Regions from separate parts of the Paenibacillus sp. J31R120 genome, predicted to be linked through region 1. Evidence: riboswitches for the same ligand, from Rfam matches in the RefSeq annotation. Region 1 holds a riboswitch; each other region holds the start of a gene.
What was found. Region 1 has a riboswitch for cyclic di-AMP ahead of AC0YNW_RS25035 (C40 family peptidase). Riboswitches for the same ligand answer to the same signal wherever they lie in the genome.

Region 1 (3,272 bases):
GCTTGAATGGTCATTAACGACTGGTTTGGTTTATAATAGAAGGTGTTGTGGTTATCGTATATCATAAACTTGATTATAGCAGATGGCGTCGATCGGGCGTAAGGACAGGGAGTCGGTTAGAATGAAGAAGCTGCTGTGGATGGGCTGCCTCTCATATTTGGTTATTGGCATTGCGCATGTGGTCGGCGGAGCGTTGCTGGAGCAATTGATTGCCCATTACGGCATTACCTATAAAGACGGCGGGCAATGGATCATGAATCAATTCATCGGATTTCTGTTCGGTGTACTGCTGGCGCCGGCTCTGACCAGCCGGGTCGGGAAGCGGGGGGCGGTTCTGATCGCCATGGCGCTGCTTACCTTAAGCGAGGCGGCATACAGCCTGCTGCTGCCATGGGGCTGGATGCTTGCCTTTGCCCCGATTGCCGGCATTGGCTTCGGGATGACGGAAGCGATTGTTGGGGCGACCATTATCGATCATATGAAGGGTAAGGCTTCGGCCATGAGCAGGCTGGAGACCTTCTTCGGCATTGGGGCGCTGCTCATTCCGATTACGGCGGCGTTTCTTATACAGCAGCATGTATGGCAGCTTTCCTTTCCGATTCTATCTGCGATGGCGGGCATTACCTTTGTGCTGTGGCTGACGATGTCGTTCGGCAGCTTGGATGACAGCTTAAGTCCGCCGCAGCGTTCTGTTCCTGGACAGGGGGAAGAGCGTCAGCAAGCGACGGCATTAAAGAGGAATAAGAACCATGCTGGCTGGCTCGGATATGCGCCAAAGTCGATTCCTTTTCTCGCGCTGAGCGCGGCTTTTTTCATGATCTATGTAGGCATGGAGATGAGCTTTTCGAACTATTTGCCTTCGATTCTCATATCGCGGACAGGCATGTCCGATTCAACAGCTACGGCTGCGCTAAGCCTATTCTGGGGAACGATGGTGCTGGGAAGGCTGTTCGCGGGCATTATCGCGGACCGTATCGGCTATGCAAGCTACTTGTTCATCACGACTGCGGCTGCAGCTGTCGTATTTATCGGAATGATCGTCTTCCAGCAGCAAGGTCTGCTGCTTATCTTGATTGCCCTAAGCGGATTATGCTTCTCCGGTGTGTTCGGCATTGCGCTCGTGTATGCGAATGGCTTGCTGCCAGGCATGACGGAACGGACAACAAGCTTGCTGGTTGCACTTGGCGGAGTCGGAGGGGCTGTATTCCCTCGGGTGACAGGCTGGTTCATGGATCGCTATTCGACGGGAACGACGCTCTACTATCTCTCGGCTTTGGTGATTGCACTGCTTGCCGTATTAATCGTGCTCGTGATGGCAGGACGCAAGCAGTCGAATCGAATGAACGAAAAAGAGGTTGCCCCCTCCTAGGAGCAACCTCTTTATTCTAATCATTACTTCTCAGCAGCAACGATAAATTTCTCAAATTGCGACTCGTCCAGTACGCGTGCAGCCGTTACGTAGCGCGGCTTGTAGTAGGAAGAATCCAGCTTCTCGATAATTACGCCTTTGCTTGTGGAAGCGTGAGCGAAGTTACCGTCTCCAACGTAGATGCCTACATGGGAGATTCCGCCGTTGTTTTTACCGCTAGTGTCGAAGAACACCAGATCGCCTGGTTGAAGGTCGGCTTTTGCGACTTTCGTGCCGGCGCCTGCTTGATCGGACGATCTGCGCGGCAGATCGATGCCCATCTTGTTGAACACATAGCTCGTAAATCCAGAGCAATCAAATCCTTTAGTTGTTGTTCCGCCGTAGGAATAACGCGTTCCGATCAATTCATCAATGATGCCGTCCATCTTGGATGCGCTGGCGAATGCGCTTCCAGCCTGGAAAGCGAGCATAAGAACAAGGCCCGCCAAGATGATGCTGACTTTCTTCTTCAACTTGGTGAAGCTCCTTCCGGTGCCGACGAGGTTAGCTGTGGGGTTCGGTTGAAGGTTCCCTATGATCTCTCAGGCGCCCGGCGTGCCGTGCGTCAAGATCAATTCACCCAAAGTGGTTCCCCCGTTTCCCGAGCGGGAATTAGGCAATTTTTGTTTAAACATCTTTAACCAATATAATAGATGGAAAGTGTAGATTCGTGTTGAAAATGAGTAGATTTTAATAATACAAATCGAGATATACTCATTCGCTTAATCGGCATAGACAAAAATACAGAGATAAACATCATTTCAGCCAAGCTATGACACCTAAACTTGAGTGTATTTTCAATGGAATTTGTGTATTATAAATAGAAAACTATTTAACGGGAAAGGTTGGTCGTGATGGAGAGCGCTGTGGATAATAAGACATCATCCTCGAACTTTATTAAAAATATCGTTGTAGAAGATTTGAAGAGCGGCCGCGTGCAGGAAGTCATTACTCGCTTCCCGCCTGAGCCGAACGGTTATTTGCATATCGGGCACGCCAAGTCGATCTGCCTGAATTTCGAGCTCGCCGACGAGTTCAAGGGCAAGACGAATCTGCGGTTCGACGACACGAATCCGGCGAAGGAAGACACGGAATATGTAGATGCAATTAAGGAAGATGTGCAATGGCTCGGATTCGAGTGGGATGAGCTGAGATTTGCTTCGGATTATTTCGAAGAATTGTATAATCGCGCCGTCCTTCTTATTAAAAAAGGAAAAGCGTACGTATGCGATCTGACAGCCGAACAAACTCGCGAGCTGAGAGGAACGCTGACGGAGCCTGGCAAGGACAGCCCGTACCGTAATCGCAGTGTCGAGGAGAACCTGGATTTGTTCGCGCGCATGCGCGCTGGCGAATTCAAGGAAGGCGAGCGCGTGCTGCGTGCGAAGATTGATATGGCGTCTGCGAATATTACGATGCGCGACCCTGTCCTGTACCGGATCTCCCATGCCCACCATCATCGCACGGGCAGCGAGTGGCATATTTATCCGATGTACGATTACGCGCATCCGCTGAGCGATGCAATTGAAGGTGTCTCGCATTCGATTTGTACGCTTGAATTCGAAGATCACCGTCCGCTATACGATTGGGCAATCGCGGAATGTGAGATGGAGTCGCAGCCGCGCCAATATGAGTTTGCCCGTCTGAATATAACGAATACCGTGATGAGCAAGCGTTATTTGAAGCAACTCGTAGACGAAGGCGTCGTAGAGGGCTGGGATGATCCGCGCATGCCTACGATCAGCGGCATGCGCCGCAAAGGCTTTACGGCAGAAGCGATCCGTACGTTCTGCCGCGAGATCGGCATTGCGAAGAGCAACAGCGTTGTAGATGAGCGGAACCTGGAGCATTTTATCCGGGAGGA
Region 2 (3,272 bases), on a different contig from region 1:
CGCCGCGGCCATCCGCGGTGATGGCGAGCTGCTTCGTACAGAGATTTAAACGTTAGAGGATAGTTCAACCCTAAAAAGGCGCTTGCCGTACGCGAATGAACGCGTAATCGGCAAGCGCCTTTTTTATCAGAACGATTAGTATTCCATCAGTTTGATGTTACTTGGAGATTTCCGGAGTTGTCAGTTGATCGTAGAAGTCAACTGCCTTATCCTTGTTCTCGGAAACGCGAAGCGCCATTGCGGATCTCGGATGCTCATCCAGAATACCTGTGATCATGTAAGGGATGATGTAGCCCCACTCTTCCTTCTCACGAAGCGGTACCATGTATTTCTCGATCATATCGAGAACAGGACGAACATTGTATTTCGTATTTTGCAATTCCGATACGAGCAGTTCCGTGTTGCAGTTGCCTGCTGCGCGTCCCATGCCGTATACGGATGCGTCAAGCAGCTCAACGCCTTTGTTCGCCGCGATCAGCGTGTTCGCGAATGCAAGCTGCAGGTTGTTATGCGCGTGAACGCCAAGACGCTTGTTCGGCAAATGCTGCTGGAATTTATCCACCAGATAGCCTACATCATCCGGCTTCAGGCTGCCGTAGGAATCCACGATGTATACAACGTCTACAACACTGTCGTTAATTTGCTTGAACGCTTCGACCAATTGGTTCTCCATCACGTTGGAAAGCGCCATAATGTTCAGCGTCGTCTCATATCCGCGGTCGTGGAAAATTTGCACCAGCTCAAGAGCCTTGTCTACATCTTGAATGTAGCAAGCTACGCGGATCAGGTCGAGCAGGCTCTCGCTGCGCGGCAAAATGTCATTCTCGTCAACGCGGCCGATATCAACCAGCGCAGACAGCTTGGTGTTGCCTTTGTTCGGAATGACCTTGCGAAGGAAATCGTCGTTCAGGAAGCGCCATGGGCCTGCGCTATCTGCACCTTTCAACAGCTTCGGCGAGTTTTTGTAGCCGATCTCCATGTAGTCGACGCCAGCTTCGTTCAAGCTATTATAAAGGTGCTGTACAAACTCGACGCTGAAATCCCAGTTATTGACGAGTCCGCCGTCACGAATTGTACAATCGACAATTTTACAATGACTAGTTTTCGAATGCATGCTTGCTGCTCCTTTGATTTGAACATGAGTTCACTTTTTATCTACCATCATACTTGAAATATGACGGGAACGCAAAGTAATTATGTCGGTATTTGGATATTTTGGACGATTGGTTGTCCCGATAAGATATCATTTACAAATTGATATTTTAAAGTTAAAATATTATGTAAACATCAACGCTTAATTTTTCCGACCTGGAAAAAGCGGGGGAACCAACGTAAGTGCGACGTGGGCCGACAGCCGGCCGCAGCCTTGCAAGGGGTGAGTCCGGGGATTTGTACCCCCGGTAGGGTCTACTCTCTAGCCCGAATCCGACAGCTAACCTCGTAAGCGGACAAAGGAGAGGTGTCTTATGCTTTCTTTATCTTTGCAAGATTCCCCATTCCCTTCGGAACAACCCCTGCAGCTCAGCATTAGCCGCGTGGAAGTATTCGTCATACCGGCGCTCGCGATTGACTCGGCAGGGTATCGCGTTTGTCTTCGCATTAGCAGCGACCTCGGCTATGGCTGGAACGAGCAATTCGTCAGTGACAGCGAGCCAAGTCTGCAACTCGACCGTTGGGGTCCGCTATTCCGCAGCTTCATCGGCCGTTTCTCGATCGTTTCCTTGACCGAACGGCTCACCGAACGAATCGCGCAGACTCTTAATCCCGATAATCGGGCTTACCGTTTATTTTCCGCCGCAATTACACAGCTGCAGAACCCGGGCTCCGGACGCCCGATTTCATCGGCTGAGCCTGCCGAAGAATCCGTTCTTCAGCAGCGCGCCGTCGCTTATTTATCCGTAGATTAGCAGCATACGCTTGGATATGGGGATATCCTATGTCGGCCAGCCTATCAAGGCAAGCCGCAACCAGCATCAAGCTCGAAGCCTTCCAACCCGGAAAGCCCGGGCTTGTTTGCGTTTTGGGGGAGCTGTCCGGCGGCGCTCAGTCAGGCTGCAGCTTTTCGTTCTCTAAGCCGAGTTTTTCGGTCTGCAGCTCGCTCGGCGTCGACTTTCTGCTCTCTAAGCCGAGTATCTCGGCTTACAGCTCGCTCGGCGGCGGCTTTCTGCTCTCTAAGCCGAGTTTATCGGCTTGCAGCTCGCTCGGCGGCGGCTTTCCGCTCTCTAAGCCGAGTTTTTCGGCTTGCAGCCTGATCATCATCTATAGATAAATAAAAAGATGCCTCCACCATCAATTTTCAATGGTAAAGGCACCTCGTTTTTGCATATTCGCAACCTTTCGACTTCAACACCTCCAGAATGGTTTAGCGAGTTATTGATTAGTTAAAACAAACTTCCGCTCACATTCCCACTATCAGCCTATAACAGCTAGTACGCACAATGTTCATCAGACTGGTATATATGAACTATGCATGACTAGCGGCAGCGCAATGATATTGCGGTGCTGCACAGCCGCGCCTGCAACCCCTTTGACCGATTCATGTGCTCATTCGTCTGAACTCCTTACTTGAATACAGGAGGCTGCACCGCCTAACAAGTTCGTTTATCCGGTACAAACACACATCGAACCGCCCAAGTATAATAGTCCGTTTAAGGAACCATTCACCACCGACGCCCCATTGCCCCGTATCCCATCCTTCCATTCAGAAGACATTGAATGTGCACACTCGCAACCAATCACTTACGACCCCGTCGATCGGTAATGCCGCACGCCGAACCGCCAGATTAGCAGGCATGGGATGAGGAATAGCAAGCCGCCGAACGTGATCATCATAGGCAGAAACATACTGCCCTCCCGCTTATCGAGCAGGTACATGAGCGGCAAGTAGCTGACGCAGCCGAACGGAATGATGAACGTAAAGAAACGGGTAACCCACTTTTCATAAATATTGAGCGGATACTGCGCCATCTCGCGCCCTCCGTCTGTGAAGACATTAGCTACTTCAATCGCCTGGATCGTCCAAAAGCAGAACGTCGCAGCCAAAATAAAGATGCCTGTAAAAATAATCGTGCCATTGGCGATCATGAGCAGCAGCGTCAACAGCTTCGGAAAACTCCAAATCTGCGGCAAATGGGACACCGACCAGATCAGCACGATCACACTTTGCAGCAGCCTTCCTATTCTCGTAAACTCAAACTTCGAGCCCAATACTTGCAGCGCTGTGCTTCTGGGCCGAACCAGCAGCCGGTCGAAGTCTCCCCTGCCAACCAGCG
Region 3 (3,272 bases), on a different contig from region 1:
TGCGACGAATCCATGCCGATCGCCCCAAGGGCGGGATTGCCGGCACTCTCGGCAGCCAGCGAGGCTCCCATCATAACGAGGAACATCACACCCATTGCACAGAATAACACAAGGCCCTGCTTCCGGTTGCCAACCATCTTTCCGTAGGCAAACGGCAACGCTGTCGTCACCAGCATCATGAGCAGCATTTGCAGCAGATTGGACAGATTGGTTGGATTCTCGAGGGGATGAGCAGAGTTTGTTCCGAAGAAGCCTCCGCCGTTGTTGCCCAGCTCCTTAATCGCCAGGAACGATCCGACAGGCCCTCTTGCGATATGCTGTTCAGCTCCTTCCATCGTCGCAGCCGTCACAGAAGGCTCCAGCGTCTGAGGCACACCCTGCGATACGAACAGAAGCGATGTGACGATAGCAATCGGCAGCAGAATGCGCGTAATGGAGCGAATCATATCGACAAAGAAATTACCAAGCGGCTTGCCAGACAAGCCTCGAATGAACGCCATAGCTGCGGCAAGCGTCGTTGCCGGTGCCGTGAACATCAAGAAGACAATCGCAAGCATTTGTGCCAAATAAGACATGCCGCTTTCCCCGCTGTAATGCTGCAGGTTCGTATTCGTCATAAAGCTGATAGCCGTATTGAACGCCAACGTAGGCTCCATAGCTGCAATGTTGCCCGGATTGAGAGGGAGCAAGTGCTGCAGCCGGAAGATCATATAGACGACCAGAATCATAAAAGCGTTGGCGAACACGAGCGATAACCCATATTGCTTCCAGGTCTGGTTCGTTTTTTGGATGCCGCTAAGCGCCATAATCGGCTTCTCCAGCCAGCCGAAAGCGCGGTCGAGAGTTGTAGGCGAATAATCGAATGCACGCGCCATATATAATCCTGTTGGCTTTGCCAACGTCACAACGATTAATAGAAAAATGCCAATCGAAAGAAGCCCGGCAATCGTCACTTCCAGTCCCTCATTTCATCACACGTAATGGATAAACTACTGATCCTTCCGCCCGCTATCCGTTTCCTTCGCCGACCAAGCGGCAAGGCCCCATACGGAAGCCACCAGCACAATCAGAAATGCAACCAAAATTACATCTAGCACGATGCATCCTCCTCTCCGTTCTTCTCCAATCGATTCTCTTCAAATTCCGATACAAGCTCCTCCGGCTGCAACGATGCATGCAGCAGCTGATCTGCTCCCAAATGCCGATATAACCCCGGAATGCTGTGACTCTGGGTCACCACGATAATTCTGCCCGATACAAGCGGACGAAATAGCTTTAAGTACCTGCAAACCAGCGGCACGGAGTTGTCGAACAAATACACATCATGAATCTGTCCGCCCTTCAGTGGACAATCTCGCTCTTTCGTGTCGAGCTTGATAAAGCAGCTGATTCCGAATCCCTCATGGATTCGCCGTTGCCTGCCGCTGCTGACCAAAGCCGCTACAGGCCAGCCCTTGTATAGCAACAGCTTCACAAATTGCCGACCGTATTCATTCGGCGCATATACCAGCGTAAGCTTTGAATGGAACGAGTTCACTCTTCATTCTCCTTTATCCCTTTCAGCCAATTGGGCGCAAAAAAAGAAGCCTGCGAAGGAGGGGTCCCTCGCGGCTTCTTCTGCAGGCATAGCGAAACAAGCTTCGCTTATGCCGAAGAGCTGCAATTGGCCTCTCTCGAATCGCTTACGAGGTTAGCTGTCGGATTCGGGCGTGAGAGCCGCCCTACCGGACCTGCCAGGTCCGGATTCACCCCGGGATTTCACGCTTGGCGCAAAATCGAATGGTTCCCCCGTTTTCTGCTCTGTGCAGAAACTCAGCGTGTTGCTTGGTCATAATCCTATTTGCGCATCAAAAAACCACAGAGGCACGTGTCCCCTGTGGTCGCCAATGCGATCACAAGCCACTTCCTCTCCATCTACGCTTACGAGGTTAGCTGTCGGATTCGGACGGTGAGAGTCGCCCTACGCTTGGCCGGCGCCCAATCTGGCGCTGCAAGCGATTCACCCCTTGCCATCCGAACTTCCGGCTCTCACACCGGACTGTTCACTTGGCGAATGGTTCCCCCGTTTTCCCGCCTCTTGCGGGAAACTCAGCGATTGCTGTAAAGCTTAATCCGAATATTACTCCTGTCTTCTGAAAGTGTAAAGCAGCAGTAAATGCTGCTTTCCCCGATTTTCCATACCTTGCAATCTGATTTATCGCATTCATCGGCTCTTCTCGGAGAAAAGCTCTTCTACACTCGTGCAATCACAGCCGCACACGATTTACGCCTTGCAGGCGAGCCCTTTTATGGCCTTTTCCGAAGACCGCCCGTCGCTAGCAGCAGTGCAAACGAGATCACGACCATTCCTGCCGTCCAGGCCCAAGCCATCGGCATATTGCCGGAATCGACCGCGACATAGATCGCGGTAGGAATGGTCTGCGTCTTCCCCGGAATGTTGCCCGCAATCATCAGCGTTGCCCCGAACTCGCCCAAGCTACGCGCAAAGCCGAGAATATAGGCGGTCATTACGGCACGCATCGTCAGCGGCAGCGTCACATACCGGAATACCTTCCACTCCCCGGCGCCTGCCGAACGCGCGGCATCCTCCAGATTCTTGTCCACCGAATCGAGCGCTACCTTCATCGTCTGGTACACAAGCGGGAACGCCACCACGATCGAGGCAATTACAGCCGCCCATGGCGAGAAGAGAACCGGAGCGGAGAAAATCCATTCCGCTGCCCGGCCCAGCACCCCCTGCCTGCCCCATAGCACGAGCAGCAGAAAGCCGACCACAGTGGGTGGCAGCACTAGCGGCAGCATGAAGGCCGTCTCCAGCAAGATTTTGCCTCGGAATGACCTCCTCGACATCCACCATGCTGCGGCAATGCCCGCCACGGCCGCGACAATGCTGGAGATCAGTGCCACCTGCAATGACAGTACGACTGGCGGCCAGAACGATTGCCAGCTCATTAAGGCTGCTTCGGCAGGCTGAAGCCGTATTTCACGAACAGGTTGAGCGCTTCTTCCGTCTGCAGGTAATCGTACAATTCGCGTACTTGCTTCTCATGCTTGGTCGCCTTGATGATGCCGATCGGATACAGAATCGGCTTGTAGCTGTCCGGATCGGCCGCAAAAGCGATGTCCGTCTTCGACTCCGATGACAGTGCGTCCGTACGGTAGACAAAACCCGCATCCACGTTGCCTGTCTCTACATACTGTAGCACTTGCCGCACGTCCTTGGCCTGTACCGCCTTGTCTTGAAGCTGGTCCCACAGACCGGCATTCGTCAA

Region 2: linked by a shared signal. The riboswitch ahead of AC0YNW_RS28220 (5-formyltetrahydrofolate cyclo-ligase) and the one ahead of AC0YNW_RS25035 (C40 family peptidase) in region 1 are both predicted to bind cyclic di-AMP.
Region 3: linked by a shared signal. The riboswitch ahead of AC0YNW_RS16210 (hypothetical protein) and the one ahead of AC0YNW_RS25035 (C40 family peptidase) in region 1 are both predicted to bind cyclic di-AMP.

What each region holds. Positions count from the first base shown of each region.
Region 1 is NZ_JBWDNN010000009.1:171,421-174,692, reverse strand. It holds gene AC0YNW_RS25045 (GNAT family N-acetyltransferase) at 1-14, opposite strand, end outside; gene AC0YNW_RS25040 (MFS transporter) at 122-1,369, shown strand; gene AC0YNW_RS25035 (C40 family peptidase) at 1,393-1,881, opposite strand; cyclic di-AMP (ydaO/yuaA leader) riboswitch at 1,887-2,037, opposite strand; gene AC0YNW_RS25030 (glutamine--tRNA ligase/YqeY domain fusion protein) at 2,263-3,272, shown strand, end outside.
Region 2 is NZ_JBWDNN010000014.1:60,206-63,477, reverse strand. It holds gene AC0YNW_RS28230 (hypothetical protein) at 1-49, shown strand, start outside; gene AC0YNW_RS28225 (aldolase catalytic domain-containing protein) at 158-1,114, opposite strand; cyclic di-AMP (ydaO/yuaA leader) riboswitch at 1,282-1,462, shown strand; gene AC0YNW_RS28220 (5-formyltetrahydrofolate cyclo-ligase) at 1,467-1,907, shown strand; gene AC0YNW_RS28215 (hypothetical protein) at 1,937-2,269, shown strand; gene AC0YNW_RS28210 (ABC transporter permease) at 2,740-3,272, opposite strand, start outside.
Region 3 is NZ_JBWDNN010000004.1:151,593-154,864, reverse strand. It holds gene kdpA (potassium-transporting ATPase subunit KdpA) at 1-947, opposite strand, end outside; gene AC0YNW_RS16215 (signal peptide protein) at 990-1,097, opposite strand; gene AC0YNW_RS16210 (hypothetical protein) at 1,091-1,537, opposite strand; cyclic di-AMP (ydaO/yuaA leader) riboswitch at 1,664-1,828, opposite strand; cyclic di-AMP (ydaO/yuaA leader) riboswitch at 1,902-2,104, opposite strand; gene modB (molybdate ABC transporter permease subunit) at 2,287-2,952, opposite strand; gene modA (molybdate ABC transporter substrate-binding protein) at 2,952-3,272, opposite strand, start outside.